One region of the Kineococcus deserti genome, then DNA from elsewhere that is predicted to be linked to it. Evidence: riboswitches for the same ligand, from Rfam matches in the RefSeq annotation. Region 1 holds a riboswitch; the other holds the start of a gene.
The links. Region 1 has a riboswitch for glycine ahead of gcvT (glycine cleavage system aminomethyltransferase GcvT). Riboswitches for the same ligand answer to the same signal wherever they lie in the genome.
Positions count from the first base shown of each region.

Region 2: it holds a riboswitch for glycine, as region 1 does, so the genes downstream of both, gcvP (aminomethyl-transferring glycine dehydrogenase) here and gcvT (glycine cleavage system aminomethyltransferase GcvT) in region 1, are expected to answer to the same signal.

Region 1 covers NZ_JBJLSI010000023.1:8,003-15,671, forward strand. The annotation lists gene ACRYR2_RS16665 (sugar phosphate isomerase/epimerase family protein) at 1-243, opposite strand, end outside; gene ACRYR2_RS16670 (Gfo/Idh/MocA family protein) at 257-1,474, opposite strand; gene ACRYR2_RS16675 (tautomerase family protein) at 1,691-2,080, shown strand; glycine riboswitch at 2,149-2,240, shown strand; glycine riboswitch at 2,242-2,344, shown strand; gene gcvT (glycine cleavage system aminomethyltransferase GcvT) at 2,390-3,505, shown strand; gene ACRYR2_RS16685 (L-serine ammonia-lyase) at 3,509-4,912, shown strand; gene ACRYR2_RS16690 (DMT family transporter) at 4,863-5,771, opposite strand; gene ACRYR2_RS16695 (TetR/AcrR family transcriptional regulator) at 5,831-6,424, shown strand; gene ACRYR2_RS16700 (sterol carrier family protein) at 6,524-6,916, shown strand; gene ACRYR2_RS16705 (hypothetical protein) at 6,913-7,263, shown strand; gene purF (amidophosphoribosyltransferase) at 7,276-7,669, shown strand, end outside.
Region 2 covers NZ_JBJLSI010000034.1:179-7,847, forward strand. The annotation lists gene ACRYR2_RS20455 (SMI1/KNR4 family protein) at 1-653, opposite strand, end outside; gene ACRYR2_RS20460 (ParA family protein) at 795-1,556, opposite strand; glycine riboswitch at 1,628-1,725, shown strand; gene gcvP (aminomethyl-transferring glycine dehydrogenase) at 1,832-4,705, shown strand; gene ACRYR2_RS20470 (VanZ family protein) at 4,708-5,229, shown strand; gene ACRYR2_RS20475 (NfeD family protein) at 5,235-5,717, shown strand; gene ACRYR2_RS20480 (SPFH domain-containing protein) at 5,717-6,784, shown strand; gene ACRYR2_RS20485 (cytochrome c oxidase assembly protein) at 6,756-7,490, opposite strand; gene ACRYR2_RS20490 (DUF2243 domain-containing protein) at 7,487-7,669, opposite strand, start outside.

The DNA of each region.
Region 1 (7,669 bases):
GTGCAGCGGGTTGCCGTTGCAGTTCAGGCCCGCGAGGGAGACGCCGGTGCCCTCGAAGGTCCCGAGGAAGTCGTCGCGTGCGGTGTCGCTGACGAGGATGTCGTCGAAGGTGGGGATGTGGACCGGCGGGAGGAACCCGCCGGAGTTCAGTTCGATCCCCGTCAGGCCGAGGCCGGCGATGACCTGCAGCGCCTCGGGCAGGGGACGGTCGTGCAGGATCGCGTTGTAGACGCCCAGTTTCACGGTCTTCTCCGGATCAGTCGACGGGAACGAGTTCGCCCTTGCCGTCGGCGGCCTTCGTGACCGCCTCCAGCACGCGCAGGTTGTGCAGGCCGTGGGCCAGCGGCGGCACCACGGGCAGCCCTCCGATCGGGGTTCCGACGCCCCCGGCGACCTCGTTGAGGAACGCCCGGCACTGGAAGGTGAAGAAGTCGGCCTGGCCGTGCCCGACGCTGGGGAAGTCCATCGGCAGCCCACCGGCGACGTAGGGGTGCCCGGGGCCGACGAGGACCTGCCGGTACCCGTTGATCACGCCGGGTGCCGTGGAGTCGGCGATGGTGAACTCGCCGGTCCGGTTCAGGTCGAACGCCCCGGCGCCGTTCTCGGTGAAGATCTCGAACCCCAGCCCGTTGGGCAGGCCGTGTGCGATGCGGGACACCGAGAAGGTGCCCGTGGCGCCGCCCGCGAAGGAGGCGGTGAACGTGACCAGGTCCTCGTTCTCGACGTCCTCGAACTCGGTGCCGACCTCGGCCATGGCGTGTCCGACGACCGCGCCGACGGGTTTCGGCCGGCGCGTGGTGACCTGTGAGAAGACGGTGCCGCGCACCGACTCCAAGGGGCCGCAGAAGAACTCGCCCAGGTCGACCAGGTGGCTGCCGATGTCGGCCAGGGCGCCGGAACCCGGCCCGCCCTTGTACCGCCAGCTGATCGGCGCGTCCGGGTTCGCCGCGTAGTCGCACCAGTAGTGCCCGTTGAAGTGGCGGACCGCGCCGAGGTGGCCGTTCAGGACCTGCTCGCGCAGGGCGTTGATCGCGGGGGAACGGCGGTAGGTGAAACCGACGGCGGCGACCTGGTCGGGACGGGCGGCGGCCGCGGCCACCATCGCCTCGGCGTCGGCGACCGAGGGGGCCAGCGGCTTCTCGCACAGCACGTGCTTGCCGGCGGCGAGCAGGCCCTCGACGACCTCGCGGTGCAGGTGGTTGGCGACGACGACGCTCACGGCGTCGATGTCGTCGGCCTCGGCGACCGCCTGCCACGACGTCTCGGGGCGGTCGTAGCCGTAGCGGGCCGCCGCGGCCGTCGCGAAGGGTTCGTGGGCGTCGGCGACGGCGACGAGGCGGACGGGGGGCAGGCCCTCGCCGTAGGGGCCACCGGTCAGCGTCGTGGCGGCGCGGTAGCCGGCGAGGTGGGCGCGGCCGGCCATGCCGGCCCCGATGACGGCGACCCCGAGGGGACGCGCAGGTGTGGCAGACATCGTCGTGAGCCTTCCGGGAAGGGCGGGTGGAGGAGTTCCGCGCCGTCGTCGGCGCGGCTTTCAAACCGGTTTGAAAGAGCACGGCAAGAATCGGTTCGAACGCCGCCGCTGTCAAGCCGCCCGAGGCCGTTGGTCGTGCGGGCGACGACGGGGGTTCCGTGCGCGGCCGCTCTCATGTCAGAATGACAGGACAAAGTTGTCGTCCTGGAGGTGCCCGTGCCCCTGCTCCGCTTCGACCTCGTCGCCGGCCGCAGCCCCGAGGAGCTGCGTGCCCTGCTCGACGCCGCCCACGACGCCGTCGTGGAGGCGTTCGAAGTCCCCGGTGGTGACCGCTACCAGGTCGTCCACCAGCACCCGCGCGGCGAGCTCGTCGTGCACGACACCGACCTCGGCATCGAGCGCACCGACGCCGTGGTGCTGCTGCAGATGACCAGCCGGCAGCGCAGCCGGGAGCAGAAGGAGGCGTTCTACCGCCTGCTCACCCGCAACCTCGAGAAGGAGTGCGGCATCGCCCCCAGCGACGTCGTCGTCTCCGTCGTGGAGAACTCCGACGCCGACTGGTCCTTCGGGCACGGCCGGGCCCAGTTCCTCACCGGGGAGCTGTAGCCGGTCCGCAGCTGGTCGGCGCGGCGGTCGTGTGTCACGCTTCTGCTCAGAACTGAACACACGGCCGCTGCGCCCCGGCGGGAGAGTCCCACCCCGCGCGGTGGGCACCGAAGGAGCAACCACCCCGGAACCTCTCAGGTCCACGTACCGCCGCGGGCAGGCCGCTCTGGAAAGCAGGACCCGAGGGGGTCCTCACCGACGGGGAAAGCCGTGCGGCACGACCAGTGCCGTCGGTGAAGCTCTCAGGTCCCGTGACAGAGGGGGTCCGGTACGCGACCGCGCCGTGCGGTCGTGACGAGAGGAGCCCCCTTGGCCACGACCGCCAGGACAGTCCCGACCGCCAGCCCGCTCGCAGCGGCCCACGCGGCACTCGGTGCGTCCTTCACCGACTTCGCCGGCTGGTCGATGCCGGTGCGCTACGCCTCCGACCTCGCCGAGCACCAGGCCGTCCGCTCCAGCGCCGGCGTCTTCGACCTGTCCCACATGGGGGAGATCCGCGTCACGGGACCGCAGGCCGCGCAGGCCCTCGACGCCGCCCTCGTCGGCCGGCCCTCGACCATGCCGATCGGCCGGGCCGCCTACGGCATGGTCGTCGACCACGCCGGCGGCATCGTCGACGACCTGGTCACCTACCGGCTCGGCGAGACCGAGTTCCTCGTCGTGGCCAACGCCGCCAACGTCGAACCCGTCGTCGTCGCGATCGCCGACCGCGCCCGCCCTCACGACGCCCACGTCGCCGACGAGACCGCCCGCTGGGCCCTCGTGGCCGTCCAGGGCCCGGCGTCGGTGGCAATCGTCGACCCGCTGGTCGACGCCGACCTCACCGCGCTCGGCTACTACCGCTGCACCCCGGCGGTGCTCGACGGTGTGGACGTGCTGGTGGCCCGCACCGGCTACACCGGTGAGGACGGCTTCGAGGTGTTCGCTCCCGTCGAGCAGGCCGAGCGGGTCTGGAACCTGCTGCTGGAAGCCGCCCGCGAGCACGGCGGGGTCCCCGCCGGGCTGGCCTGCCGCGACACCCTGCGGCTGGAGGCGGGCATGCCGCTGTACGGGCACGAACTGTCCCGCGAGGTCAGCCCCTACGCGGCCGGCCTGGGCCGGATCGTGAAGCTCGACAAGGAACCCGGTGCCGTCGGGCTCGAGGCCCTGCGACGGCTCTCGGAGGAACCGCCCACGCGGGTGCTGGTGGGACTGCGCGGCAGCGGCCGCCGGGCGCCGCGCGCCGGGTACGCCGTGCTGGCCGACGGGGCCGTCGTCGGGCAGGTCACCAGCGGGGCGCTGTCGCCCACCCTGGGGTACCCCGTCGCCATGGGGTACGTCGAGGCCGCGCACGCCGCTGCCGGCACGGCGCTCACCGTCGACGTGCGCGGAACCGAGCTGCCCGTCGAGGTCGTGCAGCTGCCGTTCTACCGTCGGGACCGCTGAACCGTGGCGCTGTCCGTGTTCGACATGTTCTCGATCGGCGTCGGCCCCTCCAGTTCGCACACCGTCGGCCCGATGCGGGCGGCGCTCGCGTTCGCCGAAGGGCTCGCCGCGGACGGCGCGCTGGACCGGGTCCGGGCGATCACGGTGGACCTCCACGGCTCGCTGGGGGCGACCGGCCGCGGGCACGGCAGCGACCGCGCGGTCGTGCTCGGCCTGCTGGGGGAGCGCCCCGAACTCCTCGACCCCGACGCCGTGACGGGTCTCCTGGACGAGGTCCGCGCGAGGCGCGAACTGCGCGTCCTGCGTCGGCACGCCGTCGCCTTCGACCTCGACGCCGACGTCCGGCTCGTCGGCCGCACCTCGCTGCCGGCGCACCCGAACGGCATGGTGTTCACGGCCCGCGACGCCGACGGCGCGGTGGTCGCCGAACGCACCTCGTACTCGGTCGGCGGGGGTTTCGTCCGCGACGACCCGCTCGACGCCGCCGAACCCGTCGCGGGTCCGGAGGAGGAGTTGCCGTTCGGTTTCCGCACCGCCGCGGAACTGCTGGAGAACTGCCGCCGGATCGGGCTGGGTGTGGCGGGACTGGTGCGCCGCAACGAGGAGAGCCGCCGCCCGGCCGCCGAGGTGGACGAGGGGTTGCTGCGGATCTTCGCCGCCATGGCCGCCTGCGTCGAGCGCGGGCTGGTCACCGACGGAACCCTTCCCGGCGGGCTGGGGGTGCGCCGCCGGGCTCCGCGGTTGCACCGCCAGCTCCTGCAGGAGGAGGGCAGCGCCGACGTCCTGCACGCCATGGACTGGGTGAGCCTGTTCGCCCTGGCCGTCAACGAGGAGAACGCCGCGGGCGGGCGTGTCGTCACCGCGCCCACCAACGGCGCGGCCGGCATCGTGCCCGCCGTCCTGCACTTCTACCGCCGTTTCGTCCCCGGCGCCGACGACGCCGGAACCGTCCGGTTCCTGCTCGCGGCCGGCGGGATCGGGATCGTCCTCAAGGAGACCGGGTCGATCTCCGGGGCCGAGGTCGGCTGCCAGGGCGAGGTCGGCTCGGCCAGCGCGATGGCTGCCGCCGGGCTGGCCGAGGTCCTCGGCGGAACTCCCGAGCAGGTGGAGAACGCGGCCGAGATCGCCGTCGAGCACCACCTCGGGCTGACCTGCGACCCCGTCGGCGGGCTCGTCCAGATCCCGTGCATCGAGCGCAACGCCGTGGGTGCCACGACCGCGATCCACGCGGCCCGCACCGCGATGCGCGGCGACGGCAGCCACGTCGTCAGCCTCGACACCGCGATCGCGACGATGCGGCAGACGGGGGCGCACATGCGCTCGGAGTACAAGGAGACCTCCCTCGGCGGCCTCGCGCTCACGGTCGTGGGGCGGCCCGCGGTGGGAGTGAACGTTCCGGAGTGCTGACCGCCTCGCGAGTCCCGGGCGTGTCCCGCAGCAGGACCACGGCCGCCGCGCTGACGAGCAGGCCGAGCAGGGTCGCGGCGCGCAGCGGCTGGCCGAACATCGCCGCGGCCCACAACGCCGTGGCCGCGGGGGTCAGGTACAGCAGGGTGCTGGCCCGGCCCGCCCCGTCCCGGGTGGTGACGAGGTGGTAGACGCCGTAGCTGGCGATCCCGGCGAGCGCCGCCCAGGCCACGGCGATCCGGAAACCCGCCGTCGCCGGCGGGGTGAGTCCGCCGGTGCCGGCGGCGACGGCGGTGAACAACCCCGCCGTGACGGTCGACTGGACGGCCAGCGTCGGCATCACCGGCAGCGCTGACCCCGACGACCAGCGTTGCTGCAGCAGGGTTCCGGCGGACAGCGACAGCATCGCCGCCGCGGGCAGGACCAGCGCCGCGACGGCCACCCCGGCACGCAGGTCGCCCAGGGCCGTCAGGGCGACGCCGGTGGTGCCCAGCGCGAGTCCGGCCAGGTGGGCGGGGCGCCAGCGGTGCCCGTCGAGCAGCGCGCCCGCGGCGAGCACCAGGGCCGGTTGCAGGGACGCGACCAGGGCCGACGTGCCCGCGGGGACGCCCGCGGCCGCGGCCCACACGACCCCGCCCAGGTACACGCCCTGGATCAGCAGGCCCAGCACGGCCTGACGGCCCCACTCGGGCCGGTCGAAGGTCCTGGCCGCCCGCAGCAGCCAGGGCAGCAGGAGCGCGGCGGTGGCCAGGCCCCGCCAGGCGAGCACGGTGTCGGGTCCGGCGTGCCGGGCCCCGAGTTCGGCGCCGATGAAGCCGGAGCTCCAGACGACGACCAGGACGACGCTGCGGACGGTCACGCGCCTCAGGTAACCATACCGGTCGGTATACTCGCAGTGCACCGATCGAGGAGGCCCCCGTGCTGACCGGACTCACGTCGCTCGACGCGACCACCCCGCCCGCGCTGCGGGCGGTGCTGGAACCGCTGCCGCCCCTGACCGCGGCGGGGACCCGGTTGCTCGAGGCCGCGGCGGACCTGTTCTACGAGCACGGCGTGCGCGCCGTGGGCGTCGACCTCATCGCCGAGACCGCCGGCACGACGAAGAAGACGCTCTACGACCGGTTCGGCTCCAAGGACGCCCTCGTCGCGCTGTACCTGCTGCGCCGGGCCCAGCGCTGGCGCGAGCACCTGCTGGCCCGGCTCGTCCGGCCCGACCCGCTGCTGGTCTTCGACGCGCTGCAGGAGTGGATGGGGACCCAGCGCCGCGGCTGCGCCTTCGTCAACGCCTACGCCGAGCTCGGCGACACCGACCACCCCGCCGTCGCCGTGGTCCGGGCGGAGAAGGCGTGGATGCGCGCGCTGTTCGACACCCTCACCGGCGATCCGGACCGGGGGGCGCACGTCCACCTGCTCTACGAGGGGACCCTCGTCGTCCTGACGGCCGGCGCCGACCCGTCGGCGTTCGACCGGGCTCGCCGCGCGGTCGCCCTCGCGCTCGGGCGACCGGGCTGAGACGCGTTCGAGCACGGGGTCACCGCGCGCCGCCACGGGCGGCGCGGCGGCGGGTGCCTCGCCGCGTCGGCCGCGCACGGCCGGTGCGACGATGACGAGGTGCCCCCTCGCCGTCGCACCGATCCCGCGCAGGGCCTGGCCGCCGTCCGGGCCGTGGAGGACACGCTCGCGCAGGGCGGGAAGCCCGCGCGGGCGGTGCTGGCCACGGCCGTGCGGTACTCCCTGGAGGAGCTCGCGGCCCGCCACCCCGGCGGCAGCGTCGAGGTCCGGGTCCCGCCCTTCGCCGCCGTGCAGGTCCTCGAGGGGCCCCGGCACACCCGGGGGACCCCGCCGGCCGTCGTCGAGATGGACGCGGCCACCTGGCTGGCGCTGGCCACCGGGACGCTGGAGTTCGAGCAGGCCCGGGCCGGCGGACGGGTGCAGGCCAGCGGCAACCGCGCCGACCTCGGGGACCTGCTGCCGGTCGTGCCACCGCGTACGGTTCTCCCGTGAGCGAGCAGTCCCGGCCCCCGTCCTCCGAGTCCCCGGCGCACCCCGGGCCGCAGGAGCAGGAGGAGCAGGACGTCACCGCGTTCGTGCAGGTCACCCGCCGCAAAGCGCCCAGGTTCCGGGCCTTCGCCGTGACCGGTCTGGTCGTCGCGTTCGTGGTCGCCGCGGTCGTCGCCCTGGTGACCCCGCCCAGCGCCGGGTACTCCCAGCAGGCCCTGTTCGGCTACCTCTTCTGCTCCCTCGGGCTGGTCGGTGTGCTGGCCGGCGCGGGCATCGCCGTGCTGGTGGACCGGCGCACCGGCACCCGTCCCGCGCCCCGCGCGCGGCGCGGCAAGCGTCGCGGGGTGTGACACACTCGGACCGTGGCCCGCGGTGACGGACGTCTGAACCACGACCTGCTCCCCGGCGAGAAGGGCCCCCAGGACGCTTGCGGCGTCTTCGGGGTCTGGGCGCCGGGTGAGGAAGTCTCCAAACTCACCTTCTACGGTCTCTACGCCCTGCAGCACCGTGGGCAGGAGGCCGCCGGCATCGCCGTCAGCAACGGCGAGCAGATCCTCGTCTTCAAGGACACCGGTCTGGTGTCCCAGGTCTTCGACGAGTCCGCGCTGGAGTCCCTGCAGGGGCACATCGCGGTCGGGCACGCCCGGTACTCCACGACCGGCGGCGGCGGCTGGCAGAACGCCCAGCCCACCCTCGGCGACACCGCCGGCGGCACGGTCGCGCTGGCGCACAACGGGAACCTGACCAACCAGTTCG
Region 2 (7,669 bases), on a different contig from region 1:
GCCTGCAGGGCGAAGGGGTCGGTGACCCAGTCGTGGGTGTCGGGCAGCCAGATGACGGCCGCCAGCAGCGAGTCCGCCCAGGTGCTCAGCAGGTCGTGCAGGTCGACGCGCCAGCCGTGCTGGTAGCTCTCGCCGTCCTCGGTCAGGACCAGCTGCTCGACGACGGCGCGGCTGGAGCCGAGCCGGACGGCCAGGAGTTCCTCGTCACGGGCGAACACCGGCAGCAACGCGGGCGGCGAGGCCAGTCCCGGGCCTCGTCCCGTCGCACGGCGCACGGCCTCCTCCAGCGTCAGCGGAACCCAGCCGCCGGGTCCGACCGTGGGTGCGCTGACGCGGAAGGCGGTGCGGACCGGGTCCACGCCGTCCACCGTCCGCCACCAGGCGCGAGCCCCGCGCGGGACCAGCAGACCCATCTGACGTTCGACCGCGTCCAGCCGCGCGTCGTCGACACCGGGCCGCAGCCGGGAGGCGATGTCGGCGCCGGAACGGGTCCACTGGGTCCGCAGCCGCTCGACGACCGCGACGATGCGGTCGGCGTCCGGATCGGGGGCCGGAACCCGCACGGGGGCGGGGGTCTGGACGGCCGGCGGGGCGGTGGTGCGGGCGGCGCGCACGACGCGGGGGCGTTCGACCGGGGTGTTGGACGACGTCATGGAACCTCCTTGGACCCGCAGGGCTCGCGGGGGCGCGGGACGGAACCGAGGGTTTCGATACCGGGCACACGCAGTGACTCGACCGTAAGTGCTCGACGATCTTCCCGCACGTCGGACGTCCCAGCTCCCCGCCCGGTTCCCTCAGGAGGTGAGCAGAACCCGGTCCAGCACCGCGTCGAACTGTCCCGCAAGCGTTCTGGCCGGCCGGGTCCGCAACGAGTGCAACGGCACGCCGGCGCCCTGCGACTGCGGCACCGCCACCCGGTCCGGCAGGGGTTCCAGCACCAGGTCGCCGAACAGCGCCTGCAGTTCCTCGTAGCGGAAGCGCTGCTCGCCCGAGCGGTGCACGAACCGGTTGACGACGATGCCCACGACCCGTGGCGCCGAGCGCAGGCTGCGCACCTCGCGCACCGTGCGGTCGACGGCGGCGACCGAGAACCGGCTGGCGTCCGAGACGACCAGCACCGCGTCGGCCGCCCTCCACGCCGAGCGGGTCAGCCCGTTCAGCGACGGTGGGGTGTCCAGCAGCGCGAGTTCGTGCTCGTCGACCTTGCCCAGCGCGCGCCGCAGCGCCTTCAGCGCCTCCTCGCCGGTGTCCGGGGTGTCCAGCCCGGCCGACGACGCCGACCCGGTGAGGACGTCGAGCATCCCCGGGTGGTCGTCCACCCAGCCGCTGGGCGCGACGGCCTCCTCGGCGACCCGGCGCTTGGGGGTGCGCAGGACGGCGGAGACGTCGTGGTCGCGCTGGGCGGTGACGTCCAGGCCGGACGTGGCGTCCGCCTGGGGGTCGAGGTCGACGACGAGAGTGCTGGTTCCACGGGCCAGTGCGGCGGACGCGAGCCCGAGGACGACGGAGGTCTTGCCCACCCCACCCTTGGCACTGCAGACGGCGAGGGTGATCACGGCGACAACCTACCGTCGGCCAGCCCGTACAGTGGGCACCAGCAGTTCCACCAGCAGTTCCACCAGGCCGTTCACCTCGCGTGGGAGAGATCCCGGACCGCACCAGGACCGGGGCGCCGAAGGGGCAACATCCCCGGAACCTCTCAGGCGGAAGGACCACACGAGGCAGGCCGCTCTGGAGCACACCCGGCCCGGGTGCGTGACAGACGGGGAGGTCCCGCCCGCAGTTCCAGCGACCTCCGGAGAGTCCCTTGACCTCGCCGTCCGTGCCGTCCGTGCCGTCCGCGCCCACCGCCGACCTTCCCGGCGTCACCCCCGACCCGGCGCCCGTCCCGTTCAGCGCCCGGCACATCGGGCCCGACCCCTCCGCCGTCGAGCGCATGCTGGCCGTCGTCGGCCTGTCCTCCCTCGACGACCTGGTCGACCGGGCCGTCCCGGCCGGGATCCGCGACGGCGTCCTGGACCTGCCCGGAGCGCTCGACGAGACGTCGGTGACCGCCGCCCTGCGGGCGCTGGCGGCGAAGAACCGCGTCGTGCCCTCGATGATCGGCCTGGGCTACGTCGGCACCCGCACCCCGGCCGTCGTGCGCCGCAACGTGCTGGAGGACCCGGCCTGGTACACGGCCTACACGCCGTACCAGCCGGAGATCTCCCAGGGCCGGCTGGAGGCCCTGCTGAACTTCCAGACCGCCGTCACCGACCTCACCGGCCTGGACGTCGCCAACGCCTCGCTGCTGGACGAGGGCACCGCGGCCGCCGAGGCCATGACGCTGGCGCGGCGCACGTCCAAGGCGCCGGCGGGTGCCGTGTTCGCGGTCGACGCCGACGTGCTGCCGCAGACGCTGGCCGTCCTGCGCACCCGCGCCGTCCCGCTCGGCATCGAGCTCGTGACGGTCGACCTCGACGCGCCCGAGCCGCTGGCGGCCGTCGGGAACGTCTTCGGGGTGCTCCTGCAGTACCCCGGGACCTCCGGCAAGGTCCGCGACCTCGCCCCGGTGGTGGCCGCCGCGCACGCCCGCGGGGCGATCGCCGTCGTGGCCGCCGACCTGCTGGCCCTGACGCTGGTGCAGGCACCGGGCGAGTTCGGCGCCGACGTCGCCGTGGGCTCCAGCCAGCGGTTCGGGGTCCCGATGGGCGCCGGCGGCCCGCACGCGGCGTACCTGGCCGTCCGCAAGGGACTGGAACGCTCGCTGCCGGGCCGGCTGGTCGGGGTCTCGGTCGACGCCGACGGCAACCCCGCCTACCGCCTGGCGCTGCAGACCCGCGAACAGCACATCCGCCGTGACCGGGCGACCTCCAACATCTGCACCGCGCAGGTGCTGCTCGCGGTGATGGCCGGCTGCTACGCCGTCTTCCACGGCCCCGACGGTCTGCGGGCCATCGCCTCCCAGGTGGCCCGCCGGGCCGCGGCGCTGGCCGCCGCGCTGCGCGCCGGGGGAGTGCAGGTTGTCCACGACGAGTTCTTCGACACGGTGCTGACCCGGGTCCCGGGCCGGGCCCGCGCCGTCGTCGACGCGGCGCTGGCCGCCGGGGTGAACCTGCGGTTCGTCGACGCCGACCACGTCGGCCTCACGGTCGACGAGACCACCACGCCCGCGCACGTCGCCGCCGCCCTGACCGGGTTCGGGCTCGCGCCGGCGCAGGAGACCGCCGCCCCCGCGCTGCCGGCCGCCCTGCGCCGCACCTCGCAGTTCCTCACGCACCCGGTGTTCTCGACGCACCGGTCCGAGACGGCGATGCTGCGCTACCTGGCCCGGCTGTCCGAGGCCGACTACGCGCTGGACCGCGGGATGATCCCGCTGGGTTCGTGCACCATGAAGCTGAACGCGACCACGGAACTGGAGCCGATCTCCTGGCCCGAGTTCGCCGACCTGCACCCCTACGCCCCGGCCGACCAGCTCGCCGGAACGGCCGAACTCGTGGCCGACCTCGAACGCTGGCTGGCCGAGGTCACCGGCTACGACGCGGTCTCCCTGCAGCCCAACGCCGGATCGCAGGGGGAGTTCGCCGGGCTGCTGGCCATCCGCGCCCACCACCTCGCCAACGGCGACGCTCGGCGGACGGTCTGCCTCATCCCGAGCTCGGCGCACGGCACCAACGCCGCCAGCGCCGTCATGGCCGGGTTGAAGGTCGTGGTGGTGGCCTGCGACGAGGCCGGCAACGTCGACCTGGCCGACCTGCGCGCCAAGGTCGCCCAGCACGCCGACGACCTCGCCGCCCTCATGGTCACCTACCCCTCCACCCACGGGGTGTACGAGGAGTCGATCCGCGAGGTCTGCGCGCTCGTGCACGACGCGGGCGGGCAGGTCTACGTCGACGGGGCCAACCTCAACGCGCTCGTCGGGCTGGCCCGGCCCGGCCGGTTCGGCGCCGACGTCTCGCACTTGAACCTGCACAAGACGTTCTGCATCCCGCACGGCGGCGGGGGCCCGGGCGTGGGGCCCGTCGCGGTGCGCTCGCACCTGGCGCCGTTCCTGCCCTCCACCTCGCCACAGGCCCAGCAGGACGGTCAGGGCGTCGGCATGGTGTCCGCCGCACCGTTCGGGTCGGCCGGGATCCTGCCCATCCCGTGGGCGTACCTGCGGCTCATGGGGCCGGACGGGCTGCGCGCGGCGACGGTGCAGGCCGTGCTGAGCGCGAACTACGTCGCCGCGCGGCTGGAGAAGGCGTTCCCGGTGCTGTACCGCGGCCCGGGTGGCCTCGTCGCCCACGAGTGCATCCTCGACCTGCGGCCGATGACCAAGGCGACGGGCGTGACCGTCGACGACGTGGCCAAGCGGCTCATCGACCACGGCTTCCACGCCCCGACCATGTCGTTCCCGGTCGCCGGAACCCTCATGGTCGAACCGACCGAGAGCGAGGACCTGGCCGAACTGGACCGGTTCTGCGACGCGATGCTCGCCATCGCCGCCGAGGTCCAGGACGTCGCCGAGGGCCGCTGGGCCGTCGCGGACTCCCCGCTGCGGCACGCCCCGCACACCGCGGCCTGCCTGGTGGGGGAGTGGAACCACCCGTACTCGCGGGCCGAGGCGGTCTACCCCGGCGGGATGGACCCGCGGCGCAAGTACTGGCCGCCGGTGCGCCGCATCGACGGGGCGGCCGGGGACCGCAACCTCGTCTGCTCCTGCCCGCCGCTGGAGGAGTACTGACCGTGGGGGCGGTCCCCACCTTCCTCGTCGAGCACGCCGAGCTGGTGCCGCTGGCGCTGGTGCTCGTCGTGGCCGGTTGCGCCGCACTGGCTCTGCTGGTGCGGCGCCGACGGACGGCCGGCTGGCTGCTCGCCCTGACGCTGGTGCCGGTGCTGGTCCTGACGCTGGCCCCGGACGACCGGGGCCGGCGCGCGGACGGCGCGGCCTGGTGCGAGGTGGGGTTCAGCGTGCCGACGCCGGGCAGCGTGGAGCTGCTGGCGAACGTCGCGCTCTTCGTCCCGCCGGCGGTGTTCGCGGTGCTGCTCGTGCGCCGTCCGGTCCTCGTGGCGCTGGGCGGATCGGCGTCGTCGGTGGTGGTGGAGGCGGTCCAGGCGGCGGCGCCGGCGCTGGGCCGGTCCTGCACCACCGACGACTGGGCGATGAACACGCTGGGCACGCTCGTCGGGGTCGTGGTGGGCGTGCTCGTGGCGGGCAGGGTCGGGGCGGCTGTGCGGCGGCTGGGTAGGATCCCCGCCAGGGGGTGATCACCATGGATTTCCTGGAGGCGTTGCTCGACCGCAGCTGGCTGCTGTGGCTGGCCTCGGCCCTGGTGCTGGGAATCCTCGAGATCACCGCCATCGACCTCGTCTTCGCCATGCTCGCCGGCGGAGCCCTCGCGGGGGCGCTCGCCGACGCCCTCGGGCTCGGTTTCGTCGGGCAGGTCCTGGTGGCCGCCGCCGTGGCGGGTCTGCTGATCGGCACGATCCGCCCCGTCCTGCTGCGCCGGTTGCACATGCCCCCCGCGGGGACGACGAACGCCGCGGCGCTGGTCGGCCGGCCGGCGCTGGTGCTGGCCGAGGTCAGCGCCCGCGGCGGGCTGGTCAAGCTCGTCGGCGAGACCTGGTCGGCGCGCTCGGCGCCGGGCACGAGCTACACCGAGGGCGAGGACGTCGTGGTCCTCGCCATCGACGGGGCCACCGCGGTGGTCGGGCAACCCGTCACCCCCGCCCAGCTGCCCGAGGAGAGAACCTGATGGACACCGTCGTGACCCTGGTCGTGCTGGTCCTCGTCATCCTGTTCGTGGTGACGGTGATCATCCGCACGATCCGGATCGTGCCGCAGGCCACGGCCGTCATCGTCGAGCGGCTCGGGCGGTACTCGCGGACGCTGGACGCGGGACTGCACTTCCTCGTCCCCTTCATCGACAAGGTGCGCGCCAACGTCGACCTGCGCGAGCAGGTCGTCTCCTTCCCGCCGCAGCCGGTCATCACCTCCGACAACCTCGTCGTCAGCATCGACACCGTCATCTACTACCAGCCGACCGACCCGAAGTCGGCCACGTACGAGATCGCGAACTACATCCAGGGCATCGAGCAGCTCACCGTCACCACGCTGCGCAACGTCATCGGCTCGCTCGACCTCGAGCAGACGCTGACCAGCCGCGACCAGATCAACGGTCAGCTGCGCGGGGTGCTCGACGAGGCCACCGGCCGGTGGGGCATCCGCGTCAACCGCGTCGAGCTCAAGGCCATCGACCCGCCCGCCAGCGTGCAGGACTCGATGGAGAAGCAGATGCGCGCCGAACGCGACCGGCGCGCGGCGATCCTGAACGCCGAGGGGCTGAAGCAGTCGCAGATCCTCACCGCCGAGGGCGAGAAGCAGTCGTCCATCCTGCGCGCCGAGGGCTCGGCCCAGGCCGCGATCCTGCGCTCGCAGGGTGAGGCCAAGGCCATCACCCAGGTGTTCGATGCGATCCACCGCGGCAACCCCGATCCGAAGCTGCTGGCCTACCAGTACCTGCAGACGCTGCCGCAGATCGCCCGCGGGGACGCGAACAAGGTGTGGATCGTGCCGAGCGAGCTGAACGACGCGCTGAAGGGTTTCGGTGCGATGTTCACCGCCCACGGTGCGGATCCCTCGGGATCCGACGGCGCGGCCCCGCGGCCGCGGGACGAGGCGCCGGAGACCGGTTTCGAGGAGGTCGTCCTGGAGGACCCGGGCGAGGCGCTGAAGCGGGCCCGCGAGGAGGCCGCCGGCGCCAGCCGCGTCGCCGAGGGCGCCACCCGCGACGTCAGCGGGGACGCCCGTCCGCAGGGTTGAGCTGCTGCAGGGCGACGGGTCCGCGCGCCGGTCGCGGTGCGCTGCGCCGGTACCAGCGGGCGAACAGGGCCACGGCGGTGGCGATCTCCACGACGTCGCCGCCGTAGTACAGCAGTTGCGCCGCCGTGCCCTCACCGGCGGCGTACAGCAGTTTGGCCACGACGCCGTGCACGGCGAACACGAACAGCAGGGCCAGCGAGCAGGGCAGGATCCCCGGTCGGCGCGGCACGGGGTCAGGGCCGACGAGGACGGCCGAGAACAGGTAGCCGGCCAGCACCATGTGCACCGTGAGGGGCCCGTGCCAGCCGTGCGGCAACGGGGCGAGGTAGTACAGGCACAATCCGCCGGCCTCCAGGGCCGTGGCCAGCGGCAACCACGTCACCGTCCGCGCCCACCGGCTGTGCAGCACGGCCACCACACCGGCACGAGCCGGGCCCGTGACGGTGCGCAGGACCAGGCTGACCGGTGCGGACAACGCCAGCAGCAACGGCGCCGCCATCGTCACCAGCAGGTGCACGGCGGTCTCCTCGAGCGCGCTGCGGACGGGCAGCAACCCCGCGGCCGCGACCGCGACCACCGCCCCGACGGCCGCCGCCGACCGCGACACTGGCCAGCGGTCCCCCCGCCGGTGCAGGCGCTGCTCCGCCCCGAGGTAGCCGGCGAGCAGCGCGCCCGCGGCGCTCAGCAGCAACCAGCCGGGGATCACGACGTCCGGGCCTCCCGCCGCCTCGCCCGCAGCAGCAACACCGTCCCGGCGACCAGCCCGGCCACGGCCGCGAGGTTCCAGGCCAGGTCGTAGGGCAGCAGCTCGACGCCGTAGCGGATCTGGTGCAGACCGAACACCTTGTGGTGCACCAGCCCGTCGTACAGCTGGAAACCGCCCCA